DNA from 4 places in the Mesorhizobium sp. M0870 genome. Region 3 is predicted to be linked to each of the others. Evidence: predicted binding sites of a transcription regulator. Region 3 holds the regulator's gene; each other region holds the start of a gene.
The links. Region 3 encodes LexA, which represses DNA repair genes until DNA is damaged. Its sites were predicted from a motif close to TGTTCNNNNTGTGTTCNG; they were not measured.

Region 1: a site for LexA is predicted at 5,661-5,678, ahead of dinB (DNA polymerase IV). Genes of this name have one in related genera too.
Region 2: a site for LexA is predicted at 2,724-2,741, ahead of NKH97_RS27675 (ImuA family protein). Genes of this name have one in related genera too.
Region 4: a site for LexA is predicted at 1,023-1,040, ahead of NKH97_RS13725 (YifB family Mg chelatase-like AAA ATPase). Genes of this name have one in related genera too.

What each region holds. Positions count from the first base shown of each region.
Region 1 is NZ_JAMYOI010000015.1:96,698-103,901, reverse strand. It holds gene NKH97_RS19365 (hypothetical protein) at 1-87, opposite strand, end outside; gene NKH97_RS19360 (DUF1330 domain-containing protein) at 209-535, opposite strand; gene NKH97_RS19355 (winged helix-turn-helix transcriptional regulator) at 710-1,402, shown strand; gene ada (bifunctional DNA-binding transcriptional regulator/O6-methylguanine-DNA methyltransferase Ada) at 1,468-2,598, shown strand; gene NKH97_RS19345 (hypothetical protein) at 2,611-2,832, shown strand; gene NKH97_RS19340 (methylated-DNA--[protein]-cysteine S-methyltransferase) at 3,116-3,670, shown strand; gene NKH97_RS19335 (2OG-Fe(II) oxygenase) at 3,667-4,410, shown strand; gene NKH97_RS19330 (dihydrofolate reductase family protein) at 4,435-5,034, opposite strand; gene NKH97_RS19325 (winged helix-turn-helix transcriptional regulator) at 5,181-5,597, shown strand; gene dinB (DNA polymerase IV) at 5,707-6,954, shown strand; gene NKH97_RS19315 (cupin domain-containing protein) at 6,973-7,204, opposite strand, start outside.
Region 2 is NZ_JAMYOI010000031.1:7,930-15,133, reverse strand. It holds gene NKH97_RS27685 (error-prone DNA polymerase) at 1-235, opposite strand, end outside; gene NKH97_RS27680 (DUF6504 family protein) at 232-1,707, opposite strand; gene NKH97_RS27675 (ImuA family protein) at 1,649-2,701, opposite strand; gene NKH97_RS27670 (metallopeptidase family protein) at 2,885-3,307, shown strand; gene NKH97_RS27665 (TetR/AcrR family transcriptional regulator) at 3,339-4,025, opposite strand; gene NKH97_RS27660 (hypothetical protein) at 4,201-4,887, shown strand; gene NKH97_RS27655 (DUF1737 domain-containing protein) at 4,874-5,080, opposite strand; gene NKH97_RS27650 (HpcH/HpaI aldolase/citrate lyase family protein) at 5,132-6,022, opposite strand; gene NKH97_RS27645 (DUF4153 domain-containing protein) at 6,549-7,204, shown strand, end outside.
Region 3 is NZ_JAMYOI010000012.1:94,023-101,226, reverse strand. It holds gene NKH97_RS16610 (AMP-binding protein) at 1-1,404, shown strand, start outside; gene kynA (tryptophan 2,3-dioxygenase) at 1,401-2,237, shown strand; gene kynU (kynureninase) at 2,320-3,567, shown strand; gene lexA (transcriptional repressor LexA) at 3,979-4,719, shown strand; gene NKH97_RS16590 (ComEC/Rec2 family competence protein) at 4,713-7,160, opposite strand.
Region 4 is NZ_JAMYOI010000009.1:176,774-183,977, forward strand. It holds gene gshB (glutathione synthase) at 1-63, shown strand, start outside; gene NKH97_RS13720 (NAD(P)H-dependent oxidoreductase) at 299-889, shown strand; gene NKH97_RS13725 (YifB family Mg chelatase-like AAA ATPase) at 1,133-2,665, shown strand; gene NKH97_RS13730 (J domain-containing protein) at 2,942-3,481, shown strand; gene NKH97_RS13735 (malate synthase G) at 3,599-5,767, opposite strand; gene NKH97_RS13740 (hydantoinase/oxoprolinase N-terminal domain-containing protein) at 5,866-7,204, opposite strand, start outside.

The DNA of each region.
Region 1 (7,204 bases), on a different contig from region 3:
CTGATGCGCCTGTGCGAAGGTGGTGCAGACAGCCAGCATGGCCCCGGCCATGATAAGCTTATTGTGAAAGTTCGATATCATCTTCATTCCATTCTTCTTGAAAAAGCCCAGCTGGCCGGCCGCCGAAAATACGGAGGCCCGGCGGGCAAGCGCTGTGACTGTTGTTGCTTGGAGATCCCGAAATCGATGTGACGACTACCGGGAAGGATCATCCCTTCGGCAGATACGGGATCGTTCCAGCCAGATCGGTGTTGTCGATCATCTGGAAACGGCTGTCGCTACCGCCCCGACGGGCCGAAACGAAGGGCGCATAGGCCGGATCGTTGGCGAAGGCGCGGGCCGCCGCTTCCGACGGGAACGCCATCAGGGCGATCAGCGTGGTGTCGAGCGGCTTGCCTTCAAGCGTCTTCACATTACCGCTGCGCGACAGATATCTGCCGCCATGCTTGTGGACGAGGTCGTGCACCGATGCGGCGTAGGCCGGCACCCACTGCGGGTCGTTTATCTTGATGTCTGCGATAACGTAAGCGGTCATGGTAGTCTCCTGGTTGCGGCGCACAGGGTATCCCGTGCAACCGGCCAAAGGGCTCGCATGGCAAGGCGCTCGCCAACCAGTCCGCGATCTGTACTGGGGCAGTACAGTTTCCGTACTGGCCGCTTCATTCATGAGGGCCTAATGTTCGGCCAGGTTGGAGGGAGAGGCGCAATCATGAACCAGCACGGATACAAACAGTTCTGCCCGCTATCGATGGCCGCGGAGGTGCTGTGCACCCGCTGGACGATGGTGCTGATGCGTGAATTGGTGGCGGGTTCGACCCGCTTCAACGACCTGCGCCGCGGTGTCCCCAAAATGTCGCCAACCCTTCTGTCGCAACGGCTGAAGGAGCTTGAGATCGCCGGGATCGTCGAGCGCGGGGAGGTCCGGGGCGAGAAGGGGATCTTCGATTATCGGCTGACGGAGGCCGGCCGCGATTTGCGCCCGGTCGTCGAGGCGATGGGCTTCTGGGGGCAGAAATGGGTCGAGTCCCGGCTGTCGCTCAAGAACCTCGATCCGTCGTTGCTGATGTGGGACATGCGGCGCAATTTGAACCCCTCGCCGCTGCCCGAGGGGCGCACGGTGATACAATTTCTGTATCAGGACCTGCCGGCGTCCAAACGGTCATGGTGGCTGATCGTCGAGAAGCACGGCGAGGTCGATCTGTGCTGGTACGATCCGGGTTTCGACGTCGACCTCTACGTCTCGACCGACCTGCACACGATGACGGCGATCTGGATGGGATTGCTGACCGTCGAGAAGGCCGGTGCGAAGGTTGCCCTGACCGGCGACCAGGCCATCGGCAGGAAGATGCAGACCTGGCTCGGGCTCAGCCCGTTCGCCGTGGAGCCTAAGCGCGCGGCCTAGGAGAGCCGGGTGTTCTTTGCAGGAAACGGGTGGCGGGGCCAGCTTCCTGCGGCTTCAATGCGGCCATGTTCATTACCCTGGCGAAAAATCTGAAATCCACGCCGCTGCAATTCGCCGACGATCCGCGCTGGGCGCGCATTGTTGCGCGCGACAAATCGGCCGACGGCGAATTCTGGTATTCGGTGGCGACGACGGGCGTCTATTGCCGCCCTTCCTGCCCATCGCGGCGCGCCAACCCGAAAAATGTGCAGTTGCACGACACCCTGGACCAGGCACGAGCGACTGGTTTTCGCCCGTGCCGGCGCTGCAACCCGGACGGCCCGTCGCTCGAGGCGGGCAACGCCGCGATGGTCGCCGCTGCCTGCCGCAGGATCGAGCAGGGCGAAGAAGAACCGTCGCTGGCTGAACTGGCTGATGCCGCCGGCCGCAGCGCTGGTTACTTCCATCGTATCTTCAAGGCTGTCACCGGGCTGACGCCGAAGGACTATGCCGCCGCGCACCGCGCCGCCCGGGTCCGCCAAGGCCTGGAAGACGGCGCAAGCGTGACGACGGCGATCTACGATGCCGGTTTCAATTCGAGCGGACGTTTTTACGAGAAATCCACCGGGATGCTCGGCATGACGCCGACGCGCTATCGCGCCGGCGGCGCCGATGAAGAGATCCGCTTCGCCGTCGGCGAGACCTCGCTCGGCGCCATCCTGGTCGCGTCCAGTCAAAAGGGCGTCGCCTCAATCCTGCTCGGCGACGATCCCGACACGCTTGTGCGCGACCTGCAGGACCGTTTCCCCAGGGCGCGGCTGATCGGCGGCGACCGCGACTACGAGGCGCTGGTCGCCCGCGTCGTCGGTTTCGTCGAGGCTCCGGCGCTGGGCCTCGATTTGCCGCTCGACGTGCGCGGCACCGCCTTCCAGCAGCGCGTCTGGCAGGCCTTGCGCGACATCCCCGCCGGCCGCACGGTTTCCTATGCCGAGATCGCGCAGCGCATCGGCACACAGAAGGCGACCCGTGCCATCGCCGCCGCCTGCGCCGCCAACAATCTTGCCGTCGCCATTCCCTGCCACCGCGTGATCCGCAGGGATGGCGCCCTGTCCGGCTACGCCTGGGGCGCTGAGCGCAAACGCGCACTGCTCGACCGTGAGGCGGCCGTCGGATCGCGCGTGGTGAGGACACCCACATACCGGTCTTCGCGGGCCTGACGAGGACTCGCGATGCGCGCGATGGCAAGCTCTCCCGATGCGAACAGCCAGACCCAAGCTGCCGCCAGCCGCCGCATCCAAGACGCGAAATCACGGGTGATGGCCGCCATCGGCGAACTTGTCGATGGCGGCAAAGCCGAGTGGAGCCACACCGCGACCGGCGAGATCGAGCTGCGGCTGTTGACCGGAGAGGTGTTCGTGCTTGGCGAGATATTCGTCACACGTGTCGAATGAGCACCATCAGCGCTCTACGGCGCGCCCCCCTCTGTCCTGCCGGACATCTCCCCCACTTGTGGGGAGATCGGCTGTCATCGCGGCCTTCGCCAACCTCCAACGTTTCAGGACGAGAGCCGGCGCCGGAACTGCCAATCTCCCTCCTTGTGGGGGAGATGTCCGGCAGGACAGAGGGGGCGCCGTAGAGCACTTACCCTGGCGATTCGAATTTGAAAGCAAGCACCGGAGTGAGTGCGAGAAGCCGTCTCTGTAGGGTTCAGACTCAGACAAAGGAGTAAAGGCAATGAACCTCATGCAAACTCAAATGGCCGTACCGGCGACCGTCCACAACGCCCTCGACACCATAACATACGCCATCGGGCAATCCGCGATCGGCAACATCCTCGCCGCACGCACCGATATCGGCATCTGCGCCATCCTGATCGGCTCGGACGCCGAGGCGCTGGAGCAGGACCTTGGCCATCGCTTCCCCGGCAATATGCTGGTCGAAGACGAGCCCACCTTGTGCGATGATCTCGCGGCAATCGCGCGCTTCGTCGAAACGCCGGCCGCCGGTCTCGACATGCCGCTCGACATGCGCCACGGCACGCCATTCCAGCAACGGGTCTGGGCCGCGTTGCGCGTTATCCCGTGCGGCGCCACCATCACCTACACAGCGCTGGCACGCCGCCTCGGCCAGCCGAGCGGTGCCCGTGCCGTGGCAACGGCCTGTGCGGCTAACACCATCGCGCTCGGCATTCCCTGCCACCGCGTTGTCCGCGCCGACGGCATGCTGTCCGGCTATCGCTGGGGCGTCGAACGCAAGCGCACTCTGCTCGACAAGGAGGCCGCGATATGAACGCCCACGCCAAGGTTGCCACATCCGTGGTCGAAGCCGCCGAGACACGCGTCGCCGGTTACGACTGGCCGGCGCTTGCCGCCGAACTCGACGGCTTCGGCTGTGCGGTGATCGAGAAATTGCTGTCGCCTGAGGAGTGCCGCCGGATCGCCGGCCTCTATCCCGAGGAGCAGCATTTCCGCAGCCATATCCATATGGCCAGGCATGGCTTCGGCAAGGGCGAGTACCGCTACTTCCGCTACCCCTTGCCCGACCTCTTGGGCGGCCTGCGCAGCGCGCTCTATCCCAGGCTGGCCGAGGTCGCCAACCGATGGAACGAGCGCATGAGGCAATCCATGCGCTATCCCGCGACGCATGCGGCGTTTCTCGAACAGTGCCATGCCGCGGGCCAGACGCGGCCGACGCCGCTGCTGTTGCAATATGTGCCCGGCGACTTCAACTGCCTGCACCAAGACCTTTATGGCGACCTCGCCTTCCCGCTGCAGGTGGCGATCCTGCTCTCCGAACCGGGCCGGGATTTCACCGGCGGCGAGTTCGCGCTGACCGAGCAGCGCCCGCGCATGCAGAGCCGGGTCGAAGTGGTGCCGCTGCGCCAGGGCGACGCCGTTGTCTTCGCCGTCCACAACCGGCCGGTGCAGGGCACCAAAGGCAACTACCGGGTCAACCTGCGCCATGGCGTCAGCCGGCTGCGCTCAGGCATGCGCCACACGGTCGGGATTATTTTTCACGATGCGAAGTGAGCAGGGAGAAGATGGAGGTCCCCCTCACCCCGCCGGCGCATAGCGGCTGACCACCATGCCACAGGCATAGGCCGTCGAGCCGAGCAGCCGCAGGCTCCTGAAACCACCCTGATCGAAAATCCGGCGGCCCGCAGCCAGCACCGCCGGGTTGATGAAAAGCTGGAACTCGTCGACCAGCCCGGCCGCGATCAGCGCCGACGCGAAACCGGCGCCGCCGAACACGGCCATGTCGCCGCCCTCGCCCGCCTTCAGCGCATTGACTTCGCGCGGCAGGTCGCCGCTGGCCACCCTCGTGCGCTCCCAAGCCGGCTCCGAGGCCGATTGCTTGAGCTTGTCGCTCAGCACCACCTTGCGGGCGTCGACGACGCGTTGTGCGAACGCATAGAAGGGATCGCGCGGAAATTTCTTCGCCGCATTACCCCAATGGGCAAGATAGCCCTCCTGCGCCATCTTGCGGCTGAGCAGGATGGTGTCGATGCCGGCGAAGACGGCGTTGAAGTCCTGCTTCAGCGCACCGTCCCAGGCGCCCTCGTCACCCCATTCCCAGAGCTGCCAGGCATGGTCCTCATTGGCGCCGACAAAGCCGTCGACCGACATCTGCATCTGAAGGATCAGTTTTTTCATCGTCGTTCTCCTCGTCTTGTCCGGCTCAAAGCGTGCAGGCGAAATTGCGGGGCAGCATGGTCAGTGTTAAATGGTTTACATTTGGAACCATTGACATAGGACGAGAACAGTATCAATAGTAAAGTGATTTAAAAATGGAACCATAGATGTCGACGCGCGAAAAATCCGGCTGCCCGATCAACCTGTCGCTCGAACTGATCGGCGACCGCTGGACGCTGCTCATCATCCGCGACATGGTCTTCGCCGGGAAAAAGCACTTTCGCGAATTCCTGCAATCCGACGAAGGCATCTCCTCGCGCACGTTGGCCGAGCGGCTGCAAACGCTTCAGGAGGAAGGCATCCTCACCAGAAGCGACGACCCGACGCATGGCTTGAGAACCGTCTACCGGCTGACCGAAGCAGGCATCGACCTCTTGCCGGTGCTGGCGACGCTCGGCGCCTGGGGCAGCAAGCACCGCAAGGCCGACGACAAGCTGGCCAGGATTGCCGACGAGTTGGCGGCAGGCGGCGAATCGGCGCTGGAAAGGATGAAAGCGGCGCTGCGAGCGGAGCATATTGTCTAGGCGGTTGCGTTCAGGCCGAACCGGCATGGCTGTTGCGCCCTTCGCTTGACAACGATCCACCTTTGTTCTTTATTTGTTCCATCTATCAGCAACTGCGGATGTGCGGTCGATGGAAACGACAGCCACCATCCTGCATGCCGATCTCGACGCTTTCTACGCCTCGGTCGAGCAGTTGCTCGATCCGTCGCTGCGCGGCAAGCCGATCGCGGTGGGCGGCGGCGTCGTGCTCGCCGCTTCCTATGAGGCGCGCGCCTTCGGCGTGCGTGGCGGCATGCCAGGGCGCAAGGCGCGCGAACTCTGCCCGCATTTGATCTTCGTCGGCGGCAATTTCAGCCATTACCAGCGGCTGGGCGACGCGGCGATCAAGGTGCTCGACGATTTTACCCCGGTGGTCGAGCGCATCTCCATCGACGAGGCCTTTGCCGACGTTGCCGGTTGCACGCATCTGTTCGGCTCCCCGCAAGAGATCGCAACAACCATTCGCCGCCGCGTGTGGGCCGAACTCGGCCTGCCGATCTCGATCGGCGTGGCGCGCACCAAGCACCTGGCCAAGATCGCCTCGCAGGTCGCCAAGCCCGACGGACTGGTGGTGGTCGAACCCGGCAGCGAGCTCGCCTTCCTGCACGACCTGCCGGTCGGGTTGATGTGGGGCGTTGGCCCGGCCACCAGGGCGCGGCTGGCCGAGATCGGCGTCGAGACCATCGGTCAGCTGGCCAGGACGCATAGCGGCGCGCTGACGCGGCTGCTCGGTCCCGCCGCCGGCGAAAAGCTCGCCGCGCTGTCATGGAACCGCGACCCGCGCAAACTGGGGACCAAGCGCCGCGCGCATTCGGCCGGCGCACAATCGGCGCTTGGCCAAAAGCCCGCGATAGCACGGGTCATCGTGCCGACACTGCTGCATCTGGCCGACCGCGTCGCCAGCCGACTGCGCGCCAAGGCGCGGCCCGGCCGCACGGTGACGGTGCGCGTGCGCTTTGCCGATCTCAGCGCGGTCACCCGCTCGATCACGCTTGACCAGCCGATCTCGGCGACCGCGATGCTGGCCGAGATCGCCGGCGATCTGGTGCGCGGCGTGCTTGCCGACAACCCCCACGAGAGAACGATCTCGCTGCTGGCGATCTCGGTCTCGCATCTCGAGGAAAGCTTCGAATTACAGCTCGAACTGCCGCTCGATCTCGCCGACGAGAAGCAGAGGCCCGGCACCAGGAAAGGTCTGGCACGCTTTGACGCCGACCGCGCCATCGACAAGATCCGCGAACGCTTCGGCAAACAGGCGGTCGGCTACGGCACGGTGGCACTGGAAGCGGCGCGCTCGGTGCCCGACGAGTTCAGGGAACTGGCGGAGAAGGAGCTGTGATCGGGGAACGTGGAAGCATCATGATGTCTCTTCGCCATCCCAGTACCGCCTAACCCCGGCCAGGTCGAAAATGCCGTCGCGCCGGCGCAAGGCGTCCACCGCCATCTTGTTGGAATCAGGATAGACGCAGACCTCATTGGGATTTTTTTCGCCGATCATCAAATAGCGGCACGGTCCGCTACCGCTGTTGAGGAAGGAATGCCCGACCGCCAGGCCGGCCGGAAAGCAGACATAGTCGCCGGCTTTCATC
Region 2 (7,204 bases), on a different contig from region 3:
TGCCGTCGCCGAAAACCAGCCGGCAGCCGGGGTGATAGGAGAGTTTTTCGACCTTGGCCTGCTGCCAGGCGCGAACCACGCCGGCCACCGTGTTGCGGTCGGCAAGCCCGATCGCCGAGAAGCCCAGGAGCTTGGCCGCGACCACCAGCTCCTCCGGCTTGGAGGCGCCGCGCAGGAAGGAGAAATTCGACTGGATGCCGAACTCGGCATAGGGGATGACGGTCAGCGCGTTCATGCGAAGACACCATGCATGAACCAGCGCGGCGGGACCTGCGTGTTGCCGTAAAGACCTTGCCGGTAAAGCCAATAGCGGCGACCATCGGCGTCCTCGATACGGAAGTAGTCGCGGGTTGACGTGATCGGGTCGCTCGCTGCCTCGCGCCACCATTCGGCGGCGATGCGTTCCGGCCCTTCGGCACGCGTGACCCGGTAGAGCGCGCGGCGCCAGCGGAAGTTCAGCGGTGGTCCTTCCGGCATTTCAGTGGCCGGCACATCGATGGGTTCGGGCGAGCGGAACAGCCGGATCGGCCGTTCCGGCGGAAAGATGGTTTGTGGTGCCTGCAGCCTGCCGGGCTTTTTCGGCGGCGTGGTCCGGCGTGGCGCTTCGGTGAAGGGGATCGTGGCGACGGCGCGCTCCGGCAGATGGCTTTCGACCGCGACCGGCCGGAGAACCGCGCCCTCGCCGAGCCGGGCGCGGATGCGGTCGGCGAACAGCGCGATGTCGGCACCGTCGTCGGCCGTTTCGCCAGTCAGATCGGCCTGCTGCATGTCGAAGGTGGCTGCCGCCAGCACCGAAAGCCGCACCAAGTCGAAGCCATAACCGGCATCGATATCCTGTTCGAGCGCGGCCAGCCGCTCATGGAACAGTTTCTGGATCAGCATGGGTTCGCGCATCGGCCGCGAGGTGCCGAGCGCGATGCGGCTGACGGCGCCGTCGACCCGAAAGAGCAGCAGCGCCAGTGTCCTGGCACCCTCGCCGCGGCGCTCGAGATCGATTTTCAAGGTCGCCGCCAGCATGCCCACCAGCCGTTCGATGTCCTCGGTCAGGGTGATGGGTTCGGCGAGGTGGCGTTCGACCGAAAGCGGCGCGACGGGAAGGCGCGGCGAGACTGCCTCGTCGAGGCGGCCAAGCGCCTGATCGAGGCGCAGGAGCAGCAAGGCGCCAAAGCGGCGGGCGAGCGGCGCGCGCGGTGCCGCCATGACGGCGCCCGCCGTGCGCAGGCCGACGCTTTCCAGGCTGGTGCGGGTCGCCGGTTCGATGCGCAATGCGGCCAGCGGCAGGGGTGCCAGCAGCGCTTCCTCCTCGCCTGACACAACGATGCGGTCGCCGCAAAACCGTGCCGCCGCCCAGGCCGCGCCCGGCGTCGCGGCAAGCCCGGCACGGACATCGAAACCCTGATGGAAGAAGCGCGACAGGATGTCGTCCAGCATGGCACGTTCGCCGCCGAACAGATGGGTGCAGCCGGTGACGTCGAGAAACAGGCCGTCCGCGCCATCCAGCGCCACCAGCGGGGTGTAGCGGTCGCACCAGTCGGCAAGGCCTTCGAGCAGGCGGCGGTCGGCTTCCGGATCGGCCTCGACGATGTCGATCGACGGATGCATGGCGCGCGCATCGGCGATGCCCATGTCGCGCTTCAGGTGCAGCGCCTCAGCCCGCTCGTCGAGGGCCGAGATGCGCTGTGCGTTGCGGTCGCGATGGCTGATCACGAGCGGCGGGTGAGATGGGTGATCCGACGGCCGGGAACGCCAGGACCGCCCCAGACGCTGGCGCAGGACCCTTTCCGCCGCCAGATAGGGAAACCACAGGGACAGGATTCTTTGGCCGGTTTCTTCCCCCACCTGCTCCTTCGTCGCCCGCTCTTTCGTCGCCCGCTCTTTCGTCGAATGCGCATTCATCGGGGTTCCACTCCAGTGTGAATTGTCCAGGCAGGGCCGTGCGGCTCTTGCCGATGGTGAGGGTGAAGGCCGGGCGGCCGATCGAGCCGGCCAGCGGCCCGGCGATGGTGTCGCGCGGCACCGCCGGTGCCGACGTGACGATGAGGCGGACGGGTGCCGCCGTCGGTTCGGGCTCGGCCGCCTGCCGCAGCAGGAACACCGGGCGGCCGGCCGCTTGCGCCCTTGCATGCAGCCGGCGTGTCGCGGTCAGGTCAAGCCGCTGCGGATTGCCGCGAATTTCGAGGATGACCGCGGCGAGCGCCGTCATCCGGGCCGCCTCCTCGGCGACCCACAGCGCATCGACAAGTCTCGGTGCCTCGGAAAACAGCAATTGCTCCGGCTCGATGCCGAACGAGGCGTGAAGCCCCCTGGCATAGGGAAAGCCGGCCTCGCGAAAGATCTCCGATGTGCCTATCCACAGCACCGGCAGCCCCGGCGTTTGCTTGAGGATCAGGCTTGTGAGCGACAAAGCGAAGCCGGCGACGGCCCCGGCATCGCGGGTTTGCGTGCCATGGATTTCGCTCAGGGCGGCCTTCGGCAGGCCGCCGCTCAGGGCGGCGTCGAGGCGCTCGACGCCAATAGGCAGGAACGCATCCGGCAACGCCGCGGCAATGCCACGCCGGACGATTGTGAGATCGGTGTTGACGTCGGCATCAAAGGGCGCGGCGGCCGGCGCAGCCAAGCGCTCGGGCAGCGTTCCCTCGATTTTCGCGATCTGGCGGCGCAGGGCAAAAACAGTCTCCCGCGCCACGGCGGTCATCGCCATGACGGTCAGCTTCCACTCACATTGTTCCTGTTATGTTCCCTATAGATTCCAGAGCGCATCTCAAGAGTCAAGCAGACACATGGGGAATTTATTCCTCTCCGCGCGGATGGCGCAGGCGCATCGGCCCGTGTCATTTGCCGATTACGGTGCGAAAGCCTATATGCCGGGATCAAAGGACAAAGCATGGCCCGCATCTACAAGACCCGCACCTGGCACGACGAACTCTCGCCCTCGATGGACGAAATGGAGTTCCTGGCGCTGGAGGCGTACGCCCATCTGCCGGAGGATTTTCGCAAGCTGACCGGCGAGATCGTCATCCAGATCGCCGAGTTCCCGACCGACGAGATCATGGACGATCTGTCGTTGGAGACGCCGTTCGACCTGCTCGGCCTGTTTGAGGGACGCGGCATCGCCGAGCGCTGGAACCCGCAGACCGGCGAAGGCCCGAACCGGATCACGCTCTACCGCCGCGCCATCCTCGACTACTGGTCCGAGAACGAAGAGACGCTGGGCGACATCGTCACCCACGTGCTGATCCACGAGATCGGCCACCATTTCGGCCTGTCGGACGATGATATGGAGAAGATCGAAGAGGCGGCGGAATAGCTGGTTCCTGCGTCGCGTGAAATGTCCATTCCTATCCAGTCGGTCCAGAACCCAGCGGCGGCAAGGGTTTCTGGGATCCCGCTTCAGATAGGTTGGTCATTCGGCTGATGAAAAGATGCAGCGCCTTGCGCACGGCGAGCGATGGCGGCTCGGACGGATGCCACTCCGGAAAATGACCATCAACCACCATTCGTGCCAACCCATAGACAAAGGCACGAGCGGCAAGAACCAGATGATCGAAATCCGCGTTCGCAGCCAGTTGACCCTGGTGTTGCGCTTGGGTCAGCAGGTCGATCATCTTCCGGCGAATGGCCTCATTCTGACCGCGAAGACTGTCCGACGCGTCGAAATCAATCAGGGTTCGGGAACTGATGATCTGGAAATGCGTGGGATTGGCGATCGCCCATTCCAGATAGCCTTGTCCGATTGCTTCGAAGGCCACGATGGGATCCGCGCTGTCGACTGCTGAAAGTGCATTGGCAACGGCCTCTGTCAGCCGGTTCATGGCCTGTTCGGCGACCGCGGTCAGCAGCGCTGTTTTCGACTGAAAATGCCGGAAGGGGGCGCCGGGGGAAACGCCGGCCCGCTTTGCGGCTTCGCGCACGCTTACATTGTCGGGGCCGCCTTCCTCGACAAGTTTAATTGCAGCATCGATCAACGTGTCCCGCAAATGGCCATGGTGGTAGCCGGTGCGGTGAGGCGTCTTGGCGTTTGCCATCTCTTCTCCTTCGTTTTCGTTCCGGAGGCCTGCCTCACGCATCTGTAGCACGATCCGCGATTTATGTAATCACTGTTTACAATGCAGGCAAGAGCATGTAAGCAGTGATTACAGATGGGATCGGAACAGGCCTGCGGTCTTCGCGGCTCCCGTTTTCCCGGATGAGGAAACGAAGATGCTTGCCAGAACCGCCGAACCCCGCCGTCCGCAATCGCTCATTTCGCTGAGGAGTTCAGCCGAAGAACCTCAGCGCAAAGAGAATTCCACGACCATCCAGTCGAGCGCGGCTGTGCCCAGCGCTACGCTTTATCGGCTTGCCTCCGCGGCCGGCGTCGGAAGCGCGCTTATTCTCCTGGTCAACGCGGCCAAACGCAGCTCGCTCATCGCGACCACCGATCTGACGCAACTTCTCGCACCGGTCGCCGAGATATTGGCGCTTGGTCTTGTCGTCGGCCTGTTTCTTGCGTTTGGCCGGCGCGCGGGCCTGTTCGGCACCATCGCGTTTGTCATCAACTTCGTTGCACTGGCAAGTTTGGTCGGTGTGGAAGTGGTGATCAATCTGGTATTTTCGAAACTTCCGCTGACAACCATCATCGAGCTGCGCGCCGGCCCTCTCGGACTGGCTTTGGTCGTCAGTTCGTTCCTTTTTCTGCTTGGGACACTTGCGTTTGTAATCTCTCTTGTCGTTGCAAGAGGCGTTCCGCGCATTCCACTCGCCCTCTATTTCATTGGCGCGGTGCCTATCGCGCTCCGTGCGTTCGTGCCGGAGTGGGCTCTTGACCTGGGCCTGGTGACGCTTGCGGCAGCCATCGCCTGGCTGGCCGGCTGGCTGTGGATGCGAGCGGAGCCTACCAGTCGCTGAGCTTCGTATCGGGTCCGTATTCCTGGCCGTCTATATCCTTGACCACGGCCTGGCCGCAACGCATCGCTTTGGCCTTCTTGTCGTAGGCATAGGTCGGCGAGCCGAACAGGTGCCAGCCCTTGTTCAGCGCCGCCGTCACCTTGTGGCAGAAGCTGGCATCGTCCGGAGCGGACAGAAAGCGGTAGAGTTTCATTGTTCAATTCCTGTCGTGAGTAGCTATAGCTCGCCCGCATCCATCGAGCATTTATGACCCGATGGCGGCTGCCTTCGCCAGCAGTTTTTCGGCCTGCGCCAAGTGCAGCCGCTCGACCATCCTGCCGTTCAGCGCGATCACGCCCTTGCCGGCATTTTCCGGCAGCGCGAAGGCTTCCTTCACCGAGCGCGCCTCGGCCACCGCTTCCATGGACGGCGCAAAGGCTCGGTTCGCGGCTTCGATCTGGGCCGGGTGGATAAGGCTCTTGCCGTCGAACCCCATGGCTGCGGCTTCCGCGCATTCATGTGTGAAAGCGTCGAGGTCACGAAAATCGTTGGAGACGCCGTCGAGCATGTCGATGCCGCCGGCGCGCGCGGCCAGCACCATCTGCATCAGCCATGGCACGAGGTAGCGTCGATCAGGCGTTGCCAGAATGCCGGTCTCCTTGACCAGATCATTCGTTCCGGCAACGAAACAATTTAGCCGCGAGGCCGGATCACGGCCAAGCTCGGCGATGGCGCCGATGTTGAGCAGCGCCTTGGGCGTCTCGATCATCGCCCATAGTTTCACGCTATCGGGGACAAAATTGTCGTCAAGCACATCGCCGGCCTCGAGCAGGTCGCGCGGCGTGTCGACCTTGGGCAGAAGGATGCCGTCGGGCTCACAGCTTGCGGCAGCCAGCAGGTCGTCGGCGCCCCATTCGCTTGATATCGCATTGATGCGCACGATCATCTCGCAGCGTCTGCCAATATGGCTGGCAACGGGATGGCCGGCGAAAATGCTGGCCAGTTTTTCGCGGGCAGTGATCTTGTCGGCCGGAGCGACGGCGTCTTCCAGGTCGATGATGATTGCGTCGCAGGCAAGCTGCGCGATCTTGGCCAAGGCCTTGTCATTGGAGGCCGGGATGTAGAGCACGGAGCGGCGCGGGCGATAGGTTTCCATGGGTGATCTATGCCGCCTGCGGGCGGTCGAGGCAAGCGCCCGACTTGTACCTGAGGCGAGCCAATCGCGAAAGCTGGTGCTGCCCCTCACCGTCCTGCCGGACATCCCCGTAAACGGGGCGAGAGTAGCTGGCCGGAACGCCGGCGCCTTTCTTGCGACGCTGGAGATTGGCGAAACCGGAGATAAGAGCATCCCTCGCCCCGTTTACGGGGAGAGGATGCCGGCAGGCAGGCGAGGGGCAGCGCCCACGTTAGAAAGATGGCGAATTCAACCTCAATTGCCTGCACGAAAACTGCACATGCCTGCGGAAAACCTCCTCGCATCCGCCCCACCCTTTCCCCGTCGGCCTGACAAACAGGCGGCATGCAAAAGCGAGCAAAACCCTATTGGTTCCTGCCTCACCGGCTGCGCAGCGAAGGCTGGTGGCTGGCCGATCGCCGCGCGCGAACGCCACGGCGATCCTCATTCCCTTTGTCCGCAGAACCCCGCCGGCAATCCGGCCGGACGCCATCAGGAAGGCCAGGTCATGATATCCTTCTTCACCGCCGCGCCAGGCTATTGCACCCGCTTCGGGGTCGCCATCCTGCTGGCAGCACTTGCGGATTCTCTCTTTTATGGCCAACCCGCCGGCATCACGGTTTTCCTGTTTGCCACCCTGATTGCCGCCGCGGTGGTCGCCGTGCATCCCGCAGCCTTCAGCGACGGCAGGGTCTGGCTCAAGCCCGCCGCCCTGCTTGTCGCGCTGCTGCCGCTCGCCGAGAACATCAGTGCCTTGTCGGTCTCGATCGCGCTGGCGGCGCTGACCGTCTTTGCGCTTTCGCTGAGCGGGCGGCTGCGGCACAGCATCGCGCGTATTGCCGGCCAGATCGCGCTGTTCGGGCTGGCGGCGCCGTTCCGCTTCGCCAACGATTTCATCCGCTGGCGCAAGACGGCGCGCCGGTTCGGCCGACGGCGCATCCGGCTGGCGGCGATCGCCGTCTGGGTGATGCCGCTGACGCTGGGTGCGGTCTTCCTGGCGCTGTTCGGCGCCGCCAATCCGGTGATCGACTACTGGCTGTCGCTGATCGACCTCGTGAGGCTGCTCGATCTTATCCAACTGGCGCGGATTGCCTTCTGGCTGTTCGTGCTAGCTGCTGTCTGGGCTTTTCTGCGGCCGCGCCTGCCGCGCCTGGTTCGTCGCAT
Region 3 (7,204 bases):
AGGCTGGCCCACGCGCTGGTCGAGAATTACGGAGTCAAGCCGGGCAACCGGGTGCTGATCCGCTCGGCCAACAACCCCGCCATGGTCGCCTGCTGGCTGGCCGCCACCAAGGTCGGTGCCGTGGTCGTCAACACCATGCCGATGCTGCGCGCCGGCGAACTCGCCAAGATCGTCGACAAGGCCGAGATCACCGTTGCGCTCTGCGACACCAGGCTGATGGACGAGATGACCGTGTGCGCCAAGGACAGCGCATTCCTCAGGCAGGTCATCGGTTTCGACGGCACCGCCAACCATGATGCTGAACTCGATCGCGCCGCGCTCGACAAGCCGGTGACGTTCAGTGCGGTCAACACCGGCCGCGACGATGTCGCCCTGCTCGGCTTCACCTCGGGCACGACAGGCGTTCCGAAGGCGACGATGCATTTCCACCGCGACCTCCTGATCATTGCCGACGCCTATGCACGCGAAATCCTGGAGGTGACGGCGGACGACATCTTCGTCGGCTCGCCGCCGCTGGCCTTCACCTTCGGCCTTGGCGGGCTCGCTATCTTTCCCCTGCGCTTCGGTGCGGCGGCGACGCTGCTGGAGCAGGCGACGCCACCCAACATGATCCACATCATCGAGACCTACAAAGCGACGATCTCCTTCACCGCGCCGACTGCCTACCGCGCCATGCTGAAGGCCATGGATGAAGGTGCCGACCTGTCGTCGCTGCGCGTTGCAGTTTCGGCCGGCGAAACCTTGCCCGCTCCGGTTTTCGAAGAGTGGACGAAAAAGACCGGCAAGCCGATCCTCGACGGCATCGGCGCCACCGAAATGCTGCACATATTCATCTCCAACCGTTTTGGCGACATGAAGCCTGCGTCGACCGGCAAGCCGGTGGGCGGCTACGAGGCGCGCATCCTCGACGACGAGATGCGCGAGGTGCCGCGCGGCACGACCGGCAGGCTGGCGGTGCGTGGCCCGACCGGCTGCCGCTACTTGGCCGATGACAGGCAGAAGGAATATGTGCGCGACGGCTGGAACATCACCGGCGACACCTTCACGCAGGACGAAGACGGCTTCTTCCATTTCGCCGCGCGCTCCGACGACATGATCGTCAGCGCCGGCTACAACATCGCCGGACCCGAGGTCGAGGCAGCACTGTTATCGCATCCGGATGTCGCCGAATGCGCGGTGATCGGTGCAGAGGACGCCGAACGCGGCCAGATCGTCGAGGCGCATGTCGTGCTGGTGCAGGGCGTCGCGCCCGACGCCCTCACCACCAAGCGCCTGCAGGACCATGTCAAGGCAACGATCGCGCCCTATAAATATCCGCGATCGGTAAAATTCATCGCCGCTCTGCCCAAGACCCAGACCGGCAAGATCCAGCGCTTCCGGCTGCGCACGGAGAAAATCAATTGAGCGAGCCATACGATCCGGCGTCCGAAGGCGCCCAGATGTCGTTCAAGGAGCGCATGTCCTACAGCGACTATCTGCACCTGGAGAAAGTGCTGGAGGCCCAGACGCCGCTGTCATCGGCGCATGACGAGATGCTGTTCATCATACAGCATCAGACCTCCGAGCTCTGGATGAAGCTCGCTCTGCACGAGATCGGCGCCGCGATCCGCTCGATCCGCGCCGACCGGCTCGAGCCGAGCTTCAAGATGCTGTCGCGCGTTGCGCGCATCTTCGAGCAGCTGAACAATGCCTGGGATGTGCTGCGGACGATGACGCCCAGCGAATACACCGAGTTCCGCGACGCGCTCGGCCAGTCCTCGGGTTTCCAGTCCTGGCAGTATCGCGCCATCGAGTTCATGGCCGGCAACCGAAACCTGGCAATGCTCGGGCCGCACAAGCACCGGCCCGACCTGAGCGGAAAGCTGGAAGCGATCCTGGCCGAGCCGTCGCTCTATGACGAGGCACTGCTGCTTTTGGCGCGCAACGGATTCGACATCGGTGCCGATGCCAGGCGCACGGACTGGCGTGAGACGCGAACCGAGAATGAAGAAGTGCTGGTCGCCTGGCAGACCATCTACCGCGATCCGCAGCGCTACTGGATGTTCTACGAACTGGCCGAGAAGCTGGTCGACTTCGAGGATTATTTCCGCCGCTGGCGCTTCAATCACGTCACCACGGTTGAGCGCATCATCGGCCTGAAACGCGGCACCGGCGGCACGTCGGGTGCTTCGTATCTGAAGAAAATGCTCGAGGTCGTGCTGTTTCCGGAGCTGTGGACGGTCCGCACCCGGCTCTGACATCATCGAAATGAGAACAGGCTCACCGAAGGGACGCTCTGTGGCCGAAAACCTTTCGCGAACAACTGGGGACTGACCGACCATGAGTGGAACTCCTGATCTCGCCGCAGTCGAAGCGATGGATGCCACGGATCCGCTGCGTGCCATGCGCGACCATTTCATTCTGCCGGAGGGGGTGATCTATCTCGACGGCAATTCACTGGGGGCAGCATCTCATGCCGTTTTCGGCGAGCTGCAGCAGGCGGCGACCCAGGAATGGGCCCAGGATCTCATCCGGGCCTGGAACACGGCCGGATGGTTCGAGATGCCGATCGAACTCGGCGACCAGCTCGGACGCCTGATAGGGGCCTCGGCCGGTCAGACCGTTGTCTGCGACACGACATCGACCAACATCTACAAGGTGCTGCACGCGGCGATGGAGATGCGGCCCGGCCGGTCGGCCATCGTCGCCGAAGGTGACAGTTTTCCCACCGACCTGTACATCGCCGAAGGCGTGGCCTCGACCCGGGATGGCGTCCTGCTGCGCCTCGCGGGTGTCGACGCGCCGACCATCGAAGAGCTGATCGACGAAAACGTGGCGGTGGTGCTGGTCAACCACGTCAATTACAAATCGGGTGAACTGCGCGACATGGCGGCGCTGACGCGCAAAGCTCATGCGGCCGGAGCGCTGATCGTCTGGGATCTTTGCCACACCGCCGGCGCCCTGCCCGTCGAGCTCGATCACGCAAATGCCGATTTCGCTATCGGCTGCACCTACAAGTACCTTAACGGCGGTCCGGGCGCGCCGGCCTTCATCTATGCCGCACAGCGCCACCACGGCGATATCAGCCAGCCGCTTAGCGGCTGGTGGGGTCATGCTCGGCCCTTTGCCTTCGAACGGGGTTATGTTGCCGGCACCGGCATCCGCCGTTTTCTGTGCGGCACGCAACCGGTCCTGTCGATGCGGGCGCTCAAAGGCGCGCTTGCCATCTGGAGCGACGTCGACATGGCGGCATTGCGGAAGAAGAGCGTCGCACTGACAGAACTGTTCATCCAACTCGTCGAAGCCAAGTGCGGCGCCTACGGTCTCACGCTGGAGACCACCCGCGACACGACCAGGCGTGGCAGCCAGGTGTCGTTCCTTCACGACCACGGCTATCAAATCATGCGGGCGCTGATCGAGCGCGGGGTGATCGGTGACTTCCGCGCGCCATCGACCATCCGTTTCGGCTTCACGCCGCTGTATGTCGGCTACAAGGATGTGTGGCTGGCGGTTGAGGTGCTGGAGGATATTCTGCGCACGGGCGCATGGAAGGACCAGCGTTTCGCGGTCAAGGAAGCCGTTACCTGACGCAACGATCCCCGCGATCCACCGCCGCCGCCCTCACTGCCTGGCAGATGACGGAGGGCTGAATTTCCAGCCACAAATGCCAACAGACGTTGGCGTTTTGGCTCCGTTTCGTTCACGGCAAACGAACGTCCCGAAGATTCATATCGTCCTTTGTGGAGGTTGCCAGATTGATAATGCCAATCCTTGGGTCGAGGATGAGCCACAGGTCATTAACCATAATAATTTCAATGTGAGCAGGCGCATCGCCGTGCCTGGCGCTTGTTGATCGCGACCCGCTGGCAAGCGCCAAATAATTTCAGCAGCCTTAACAAATTCATTAAACTTTAAACGGTTGCAGAACACAACTGGAACAGATAGGGTTTGTTCTGGGTTTGTTTTTCGATTCTGGTTTCAGGTAACCTGGGGGCCGCCATGCTGACGCGCAAGCAACATGAACTGCTGATGTTCATCCATGAACGCCTGAAGGAGAGCGGCATTCCGCCATCCTTCGACGAGATGAAGGAGGCACTCGACCTTGCCTCCAAATCCGGGATCCATCGGCTGATCACGGCCCTCGAGGAGCGCGGCTTCATTCGCCGGCTGCCCAACCGGGCACGCGCGCTGGAAGTGCTGCGGTTGCCGGACTCGATCGCGCCCGGCCTCAACGCGGCAAAGAAGTTCTCGCCAAGCGTCATCCAGGGCAGTCTCGGTCAGGGTGGTGCTCTTGGCCGGCAGATCAAGCCGGCGCCTTCGCGGATGCCCTCGCCTGGCAATGACGACGATGCGGTTTCCGCCGTGTCGATCCCGGTGATGGGCCGCATCGCCGCCGGCGTGCCGATCGATGCCATCCAGCATCAGACGCATTCGATCTCGGTGCCGCCGGATATGATCATGGGCGGCGCCCACTATGCGCTGGAGGTCAAGGGTGACTCGATGATCGAGGCCGGCATCTTCGATGGCGACACCGTCATCATCCGCAACGCCGACACCGCCCAGCCAGGCGAGATCATCGTGGCGCTGGTCGACGAAGAGGAAGCGACGCTGAAGCGGTTCCGCCGCAAGGGCGCTTCGATTGCTCTCGAAGCCGCCAATCCAGCCTACGAGACACGGATTTTCGGACCGGACAGGGTCAAGGTGCAAGGCAAGCTCGTCGGCCTGATCCGCCGCTACTGAGACGGTGAGTTGACCACTGGCTTCTCGGGTTTCTTGAAGGGTGCCAGCCCCCTCGCCTCGCGCGAGTATTTGCGTTGCGCGTGCCAGGGCCGATATGGGCTCTCCACCGCGAAGCTGATCGTCGCCGGCGCAGTCGCCGATTGGCGATCGAAGAAGACCGCGGCACTGCCTTTGCGAGCCAGTTGCCGCTTGGTGATGACGAGAACCAGCGGGTTGTGGCAGGCGTCATACGCGGTGGCGTCATTGATGACGATCAGCTCGGCGAAGCCGCAGGCTTTCCAGGTGTCCTTGCGGTCCTCGACATAGGCAATGATCGCACCGGACATGTGCCTGGCCACGCAAACGTCTGAGGAGCAATAAAACGGCGATCCCAGCGGCAGATCAACGGCATCCGCGACATCGAATTGCCCATCGCTGTTGTCGAACACCTCTGGCACGACGATGATTTCTGATGTCAGGGCGCGTTTCCAGTTGTCGACGGTGAATTCGTTCGGCCGTTCCCGGCTGACGGCAAGCTCACCGCCACCGATCGGCAACGCCACCAGCCGGGCGTCTTCCGAGATCAGCACATCCGGCGTGCGCGTATCCGAGACGGTCAGCAGGCCTGCCAGTGCGAATGGCAGAGCAGCGAGCCGCAGCCAGGTTGTCGCCATCGTCGCGATGACCAAAGCAATTGCCACCAACAGGACCGACTGTTGCGAAATCAGCCCGACCCCGTCGACAGGCGAACGCTCGGAGATCCAGCCGGATATGGCGATCATCATCGTCAGGCCCTTACCCATCAGGTAGAGAGCTGGCCAATCCAATCCGAAAGGCATCAGCAGCGCGCTGGCGACGGCCAGGAACATGACGACGGTGACGATCGGCATAACCGCGAGATTGGCAAACAGGCTAAGCGGCGAGACACGCTGAAAATGCCAGATAGCAAACAGCGTCGTGGCGCTTCCGGCGATGATCGAGGTCATGGCAAGGCCGGTTGCCGCCAGCAGGAATTTTCGCGTCAGGAAACCTGGCATGGATCGCTTTGGCGGCGGCGGTCTTGCTTTTCCCGCCCGGTGATCCGCCCAGCCGGCATAGGCGCCGACTAGAGCCGCGGTCGCGGCGAACGACATCTGAAAACTCGGGCCGACCACCTCATGCGGCGACACCACGATGACGGCGATCGCCGAGATCGCCAGATTGCGCATGGTGAGTGCTGCTCGATCGAACAGCACGGCAATCAGCATCACCGCCAGCATGATGAAGCTGCGCTCGGCGGCAACGACGACTCCCGAGATGATGAGATAGGCCGCGATCGAGAACAGTGCGGCGGCGGCGGCATACTTCTTGACCGGGCGACGCGCGGAAAAGTCGGGAAACAAGGCGAAGGCGCCGCGCAGCAAACCCATGATGGTGCCTGCGACCAGCGCCATGTGCAGTCCCGAAATGGAGATGATGTGGTAGATGCCGGTACGTCGCATCGCCTCATTGATGTCATCGGGAATGCCGGCGCGCACGCCGACGATCAGCGCCGCGGCGATCTCGCCTTCGGCGCCGCCGACGCTCGCCCTGATATGGTCGGCGATGCCTTCGCGGGCATTTTCCACGCTAGAGGAAATTCGGGCCGGCAGCGGCATGTCGCCGTCATCGTTGACGACAAGCTTTGGATTGCCGAGAAAGAACCCGCTGCCACCGATGCCGGCAAAGTAGCTGTCGAAGGAGAAGTCATAGCTGTCCGGCCGCACCGGCCCGGTCGGCGGCAAGAGCTTGGCATATCCGGTGATGAGGGAGCCGGCGGTCACGTCAGCCGGGATCTTGCGTGCCGAAAGCCGCACCCGTTCCGGCGCATAGCGCAGTTTCGGTCTTGCGGTCGATGTCACGTCGATGGTCAGCCGGATACGGCCGGTTTCCATCCGGTCGAGCGAGACGACGCGGCCGGTGACTTGCGTCGAAATTTCCGAGCCCAACATTTGTGTGCCCGCACGCCACGTCTCGACCTTGGCAGCAAGCAGTCCTAGGGCGCACAAAAGTGCCGCCATGAAACACAGATGGGTCTTTGGCCATGAGCGCGAGACCAGCGCACAGATCCCCGTCAGAATAACAACCGCGACAGGTCTCGCAAAGTCGGGTTCAGCCGTCAGCGAAAAATAGCCGATCGCTCCGATCGCCAGGCAGACCGGCACCAGCAGGAAGGCCACGCCCCGGTCGAGTTCCAGGCTCGCCGCCGTGTTCACGCTGTGGCGCAGGCGAGGCAGTGATGTCAGGCTGATTTGCCGGCGCACGCGAACGATCCTGCCGGTTTCGGCAACAGGAACAGAGGCGGCGACATCCGCTTGTAACGGCGCTTGGCCGGGATCCGGCAGGAGGGGCGACGGCAATGGCAGAGGCGCAAAGAGGGACCGTTCGCTGACGCCGATGGCAGCGTCCTCGCCCTGATCCGAGCCCCAGCCTCGTCCAGCCATCGGGTCTGCCCCTTGCGCCCTCGACACCCTATGCTACATGAACG
Region 4 (7,204 bases), on a different contig from region 3:
TTCGGCGGCGCCGACATCGCCAGCCTGTTCTGGGACGCGGTCGAGGACAAGCGGCGGACGTAACCGTTTTCACTTTGTCTTAACCATGTTCCGGTTTCTGCAACCGGCCACAACCCAGCCGCGACCGGCGCGGCTGCATATTCTTGTAATGTTCCTCATTTGATCGGGCGATTGCATAAGCCCGCTGCTGATCGACACCGGCGATGGGCTTTCCCTCCCCGCCACTGACCTTGCTGTTTCCACTTGGTTGCGCGACGGCTAATATGTGCGTGTAGTTCGAAGCCTGAAGGCCCGCGCCATGAAAATCAATGTCGTCTACGCGCATCCACTAGCCGACAGTTACCAGGCGGCGCTCCACAAACGGGTCGTTCAGACCCTCAAAGCCAGGGGTGACGAGGTCGTTGATTTCGATCTCCATCAGATGAAGTTCGATCCTGTGATGCATGCCGAAGAAAGACATGGCCACTTTGACCCTGCCCAGGCACCCAGCGACTTGCAGGTTTACATCGACGCGTTGAGATGGGCGGAGGCATGCGTTTTCTGCTTTCCGACATGGTGGTCAGGCATGCCCGCAATCTTGAAGGGTTATTTTGATCGAGTTTGGCGACCGGGGGTGGCTTACGAGTTGCCGGCAGACGGTGGCGTGATCAAGCCGGCGCTATTGAACATCCGGCGGATGGGCGTTGTTACCACATGCGGGTCGCCGTGGTGGTATACTGAACTGTACATGCAAAACCCGGGAAGAAAGGTGCTGCTGCGCGGTCTCAAGACTATGTGCGGCCGCAACGTGAGGCACCTCTACCTGACGAGATATTCCGTCGAAAACATCTCTGATGACCAGAGGGAAATGTTCGCCCGCAAGGTGGAGCGCCTGTTCGACAAATTCTAGCCATCTATGCTCGGGTATGTCATCTTTGATGCCAGCGAGCCTTTGACGGAGCGGGCGCTCAAGCTTCCGATCAAAGCCTAGCTTATGGACGGCGCTCCTTCCCGGCAGAATTCCTCACCGTGGTGAAGCTATATGTTCTCGTAATGTTCTTGCTTAACTCCGAAATCTGTGGTTGTCTTCTTTGACTTCGCTCACACCCTGATCGCCAGGGCATGGGCGAACTACTGTCCGGGGGTACAAAAAATGGTGGCGCGGGTTCGCACGGTCGCTTTCCAAGGCATCGAGGCCGTGCCGGTCGACGTGCAGGTGATGATCGCGCCCGGCAAGGTCAACATGCACATCGTCGGCCTGGGCGACAAGGCGGTGGCCGAAAGCCGCGAGCGGGTGCAGGCCGCACTGCATGCTTCCGGCCTGTCGATGCCGTCGAAGAAGGTGACTGTCAATCTGGCGCCGGCCGACCTGCCGAAGGAAGGCAGCCACTACGACCTGCCGATCGCACTCGGCCTAATGGCCGCGCTGGGCGCCATTCCGGGCGACATGCTGGCCGGCTATGTCGTGCTTGGAGAATTGTCGCTCGACGGCACGATTGCCGCGGTCGCCGGCTCCTTGCCGGCGGCGATCGCCGCCAATGCCGAGGGCAAGGGCCTGATCTGCCCGTTCGCATGCGGGCCGGAAGCGGCCTGGGCTGGAAAGGATATCGACATTCTGGCACCGCGCAGCCTGATTGCCATCGCCAATCATTTTCGTGGCACGCAGGTGCTGTCGCGCCCCGAGGCCGGTATGCACGCCGCGGCGCTGGATCTGCCTGACCTCGCCGACATCAAGGGCCAGGAGACCGCCAAGCGGGCGCTGGAGGTGGCGGCGGCCGGCGGTCATAATCTGCTTATGATCGGACCGCCTGGATCCGGCAAATCGATGCTGGCGCAGCGGCTGCCGTCGATCCTGCCGCCGCTGGCGCCGAAGGAATTGCTCGAAGTCTCGATGATCGCCTCGGTGGCGGGAGAGCTCGGCGAAGGCAAGCTGACCGACCGGCGGCCGTTCCGCGCCCCGCATCATTCGGCCTCGATGGCGGCGATGGTCGGCGGCGGCATCCGCGCGCGGCCGGGCGAGGTGTCGCTGGCCCATCACGGCGTGCTGTTCCTCGACGAGTTTCCCGAGTTCACGCCGCAGACGCTCGATGCGCTGCGCCAGCCGCTGGAGACCGGCGACTGCATGATCGCGCGGGCCAACCATCGCGTCACCTATCCGGCGCGTATCCAGCTGGTGGCGGCGATGAACCCGTGCCGCTGCGGCATGGCCGGCGAGCCGGGCTATCGCTGCCTGCGCGGCGAGCGTTGCCGCACCGACTATCAGGCGCGCATTTCGGGCCCGCTGCTCGATCGCATCGATCTCAGGATCGAAGTGCCGGCGGTCTCGGCCAGCGACTTGATCCGGCCCGACCGGGCGGAGAAAAGCGCCGATGTGGCGATGCGCGTGGCACGCGCCCGCACCATCCAGCGCGAACGCTTCGAGCGGCTCGGCGCCACCCGCGCCACCACCAACGCGCATTGCTCACCGTCGATCATCGAGGAAATCGCCATGCCTGACGTCGCCGGCCTGTCGCTGCTCAAGGACGCCAGCGAAAAGCTCGCCTTTTCGGCGCGGGCCTATCACCGTGTGCTGAAGGTGGCACGGACGCTTGCCGATCTCGACGCCAGCGAAACCGTCGGCCGAATCCATCTGGCCGAAGCGATCTCCTACCGCATGAGCTCGGAGCGGATGGCGCAGGCGGCGTAGGTCACTCGCCGCCCGACAAGCCGACCTCGCCACATTGCCTTCCGCGATCACGCCATAACACCGCCTCCGCGAATCGATCATCTCCACGGTGCGGCGGACCTGATTGTCCGCTTGGCCGGCGCCCTCACCACCCAACGGCCCCACCGACCGGACGCCGGCCATTTTCTTCCTCTTCCAGAAAGCGTGGATGTCATCGGCGTCGGACCAAGGTCTTGGCCTCCGCATTGACATTCCTTATTTAGACAATGCGAATATGGTGTGGTCGGGGAGCCCGCTATGTTCATTGACTACTACGAAGTTTTGGAAGTTAGCCCGAACGCCAATTCGGAAACGTTGGAGCGCATATTTCGCTATTTTGCGATGCGCTATCATCCAGACAATCGCGAAACCGGCGATGAAGCCCGTTTCAGTGAAATCGTGGAAGCCCACAATACGCTCAAGGATCCGGTCAAACGCGCACAATACGACATCGCGTACAGAGACCATGCCGGCCTTCGCCACGAGCTGGCCGAGGAAGCCAGCAGCACCAAAGGCATCGAGCGGGATGTCGTGATCCAGGCCAGGCTGCTGTCGCTGCTTTACGCGAAGCGCCGGCACGACGTCAGCAATCCCGGGATCGGAGATGTGGAGCTCGAACGCTTGTCAGGCTGTCCGCGAGAGCATCTCGAATTTCATCTCTGGTATTTGAAAGCGAAGGGCTGGATAGCAAGAGTGGAAAACGGGACGATCGCGATTACGGTGGAAGGCGTCGATCGGGTCAACTCCGAACACCGTCGCGATCCCACCATCCGGCTCCTGGACCATACGGCTTCCTGACGCCTTGTCTGTGGCCGGAAGCAAATAGCATCCGCCGCACCAGTCGCGGACGCGCCTTCAACGCCGCTGGCGATTTCACCACCGTCGAGCGAAATACGACAAAACCGATCCGTTGCCTCAGGCTTGCTGCGCCTTCAGTTCCAGCCGCCGCGCGTGCAGCACCGGCTCGGTGTAGCCGTTGGGCTGGACGCGGCCCTTGAAGACCAGGTCACAAGCGGCCTGGAAGGCGATCGACTTGGTGAAATCGGCGGCCATGGGCTGGTAGAGTGGGTCGCCCGCGTTCTGGCGGTCGACGATGTCAGCCATGCGCTTCATCGTCGCCATCACCTGGTCCTCGCTGCACACGCCGTGGTGCAGCCAATTGGCGATGTGCTGTGAGGAAATACGCAGCGTGGCGCGGTCTTCCATCAGGCCGACATCGTTGATGTCAGGCACTTTCGAGCACCCGACGCCCTGGTCGATCCAGCGCACGACATAGCCAAGAATGCCCTGCGCGTTGTTGTCGAGTTCCTTCTGGATGTCTTCGGGCGACCAGTTCGGCCGCACCGCAACGGGCACCGACAGGATGTCGTCGAGCCTGGCCTTCGGCCGGTTCTTCAGCGCCGCCTGCACGGCGTGGACATCGACCTTGTGATAGTGCGTGGCATGCAGCGTCGCCGCCGTCGGCGACGGCACCCAGGCGGTGTTGGCACCGGCCTTGGGGTGGGCGATCTTCTCGGCCAGCATCGCCGCCATCAAATCCGGCATCGCCCACATGCCCTTACCGATCTGGGCGTGGCCGGCCAAGCCGCATTCCAGCCCGGTGTCGACATTCCACGCCTCGTAAGCGGAAATCCAGGCGGCCTGCTTCATGTCGCCCTTGCGGATCATCGGGCCGGCTTCCATCGAGGTGTGTATCTCGTCGCCGGTGCGGTCGAGGAAGCCGGTGTTGATGAACACGACGCGCTCTTTTGCGGCGCGGATCGCCTCCTTGAGGTTGACGGTGGTGCGCCGCTCCTCGTCCATGATGCCCATCTTGATGGTATTCCTGGCCATACCGAGCAGGGCCTCGACGCGGTCGAATATCTCGACGGCGAAAGCGACCTCCTCCGGCCCATGCATCTTGGGCTTCACGACATACATCGAGCCGGCGCGGGAATTGGCGCGGCGGCCGTTCGGCCCTACATCGTGCAGCGCGATCAGCGCCGTCATCGCCGCATCCATGATGCCTTCCGGAACCTCGTTGCCGTCGCGATCCAGTATCGCCGGGTTGGTCATGAGGTGGCCGACATTCCTGACCAGCATCAGCGAGCGGCCGGGCACGGTCAGCGTGCCGCCGGCGGGCGCGGTGTAGGAGCGGTCAGGATTGAGCTTGCGGACAAAACTCTTGCCGCCCTTGGTGATCTCTTCCGTCAGATCGCCCTTCATCAGGCCGAGCCAGTTGCGGTAGACGACGACCTTGTCTGGCGCATCCACCGCCGCGACCGAATCCTCGCAGTCTTGGATGGTGGTCAGCGCCGATTCCAGGATGACATCGGCGATGCCAGCCGGATCGGTGCGGCCGATCTGGTTGTTGCGGTCGATCACGATCTCGATGTGCAGGCCGTTGCGCACAAGCAGCACGGTATCGGGATTGGCGGCATCGCCACGATAGCCGACGAATTGCCTGGGGTCGGCCAGCGTCGTCGAGCCGGCGCCGGCGCTTAGCCGCAGGGCGCCTTGCGCCAATGACAGACCGTTGACCCCGGCCCATTTGCCCGAGGTGAGCGGGGCAGCCTCGTCGAGGAAGGTCTTCGTCCAGGCAACGACCTTGGCGCCGCGCGCCGGATTGAAGGCTTTGCCCTTTTCGGCGCCATCCGTTTCGGGGATGGCATCGGTGCCGTAGAGCGCATCGTAGAGCGAACCCCAGCGCGCATTGGCGGCGTTGAGCGCATAGCGCGCATTCATCACCGGCACGACCAGCTGCGGTCCGGCAACATCAGCGATTTCGGGGTCGACATTGTCGGTCGACACGCTGAAGGGCGGGCCCTCCAGAACGATATAGCCGATCTCTTTCAGGAAGCCCTTGTAGGCCTCCATGTCGACCGGCGCGCCGTGATCGCGATACCAGCCATCTACCTGTTCCTGGATGGCGTCACGCGCTGCCAGCAGCGCCCGGTTCTTCGGCGCCAAATCATGGATGATGGCCGAAAAACCGTTCCAGAAGGCGTCCGCTTCGATCTCCGTGCCCGGCAGCGCTTCCCTGGCCACGAACTCATGCAGCTCGCGGGCAATCCGCAATCCGGCGATCTCGATGCGGTCGGTCATCAGGCTACTCCAGATGAAAGGCTTTGCGGGCCTTTGGCATGTCAGGTTTGCCGGGTCAATTCAGCTTAGGGTGAAGGTGGCGTATTTCGCCGCCCCGCTCAAACCGCAATGCGCGGCCTTCCCGAGGCCACGGCCACGACATGCGCCTCGATGAACATGCGCTGGGCTTCGACGGTCGAGACCCGGAATTCGGTGGCGACGTCGATCTCGGCGCTGTCGGTGCCGGCATCCCTGGCGCGCTCCGCGACGATGGCGCGGACATCGGCCTCGGCCGCCGCGATCGCCGTCGCCTCGTCGAGGAAATCGCGCACGGTCTCGCCCGAGGCGAGACGAAACAGCCCTTCCATGGGCTGGCTGACCCGCGCCTCGGCCGATACCCTGACCTGGCCGACGACGGCGCCGAGCGCGTTGGCGACATCGGTATCCCTGGGCACCACGCAGTCATTGCCGATCAGCGGCGGCAGCCCGGCATAGTGCAGCGGCGCCGAGGCGCCGAGGCCGATGACCGGGCGGTCGAGCGCAACGCTCAGGCGGGCGATGCCGGGATGCGCGTCGACCGCGCGCTGCACCAGGGCGTGCGCCACCGTCGACGCGCCATCGAGCCCATCCTCGGCAAAGGCGGTCTCGAGGATATATTCGGCCGACCAGCGCGTCAGCGTCACCAGCACCCGTTCCGAAATCGCTTCCGGCGAAGCGGCGATGTTCTGGCCACGGCCGTCACGCTTGCGGGCGAACAGTTCGGCGCCGAGGCGCGCGGCGATGGGATCCCAGTTCGCCTGCTTGCCCAGCACATGGGCGGCGTCCGACGGGGTGAAGCCGGCGACATGCACCAGCCCGCGCGACACCAGCCGGTTCAGCGTCGCGTTCTGCGCGTTGGAACTCAAAAGCCTGTCGACGGCGAGCGGCACGGCACCGATCAGCTCGTAGAGCCTGGCTTCGGCGCCGGTCAGGCCGGCGGCGAGCCGGTCCGGCACGCCGGTGCGCACCGCGAAGCGGCCGTCCATGCGGCCGGGATTGGGCGCCCGCAGCTGGCGTTCGAGTTCGGAGGTGACAGCTGTACCGTGCGCCATGCCGGCCAGCGCCAACGGCACCAGGCGGCGCGGCCCGAGCAGGATCTTCGGGTTGAGCGCGCCATCTTCCAGCGCCACTTCGGAATCGCCGCCGAGGCCGAAGGTGCGCATGGCGACGGCCTCGACCATGGTGCGGAAGCCGCCGACGGTGGCGCCTTCCGGGTCGAGCCTGGGACGGCCGCCATCGAGCACGGCGACGTCGGTGGTGGTGCCGCCGATATCGGACACCATGGCATTGTCGAGCCCGGTCATGTGGCGGGCGCCGACCAGGCTGGCGGCCGGGCCGGACAGGATGGTCTCGATCGGCCGCTGGCGGGCAAACGCTGCCGAAACCAGCGCACCGTCGCCGCGCACCACCATCAGCGGG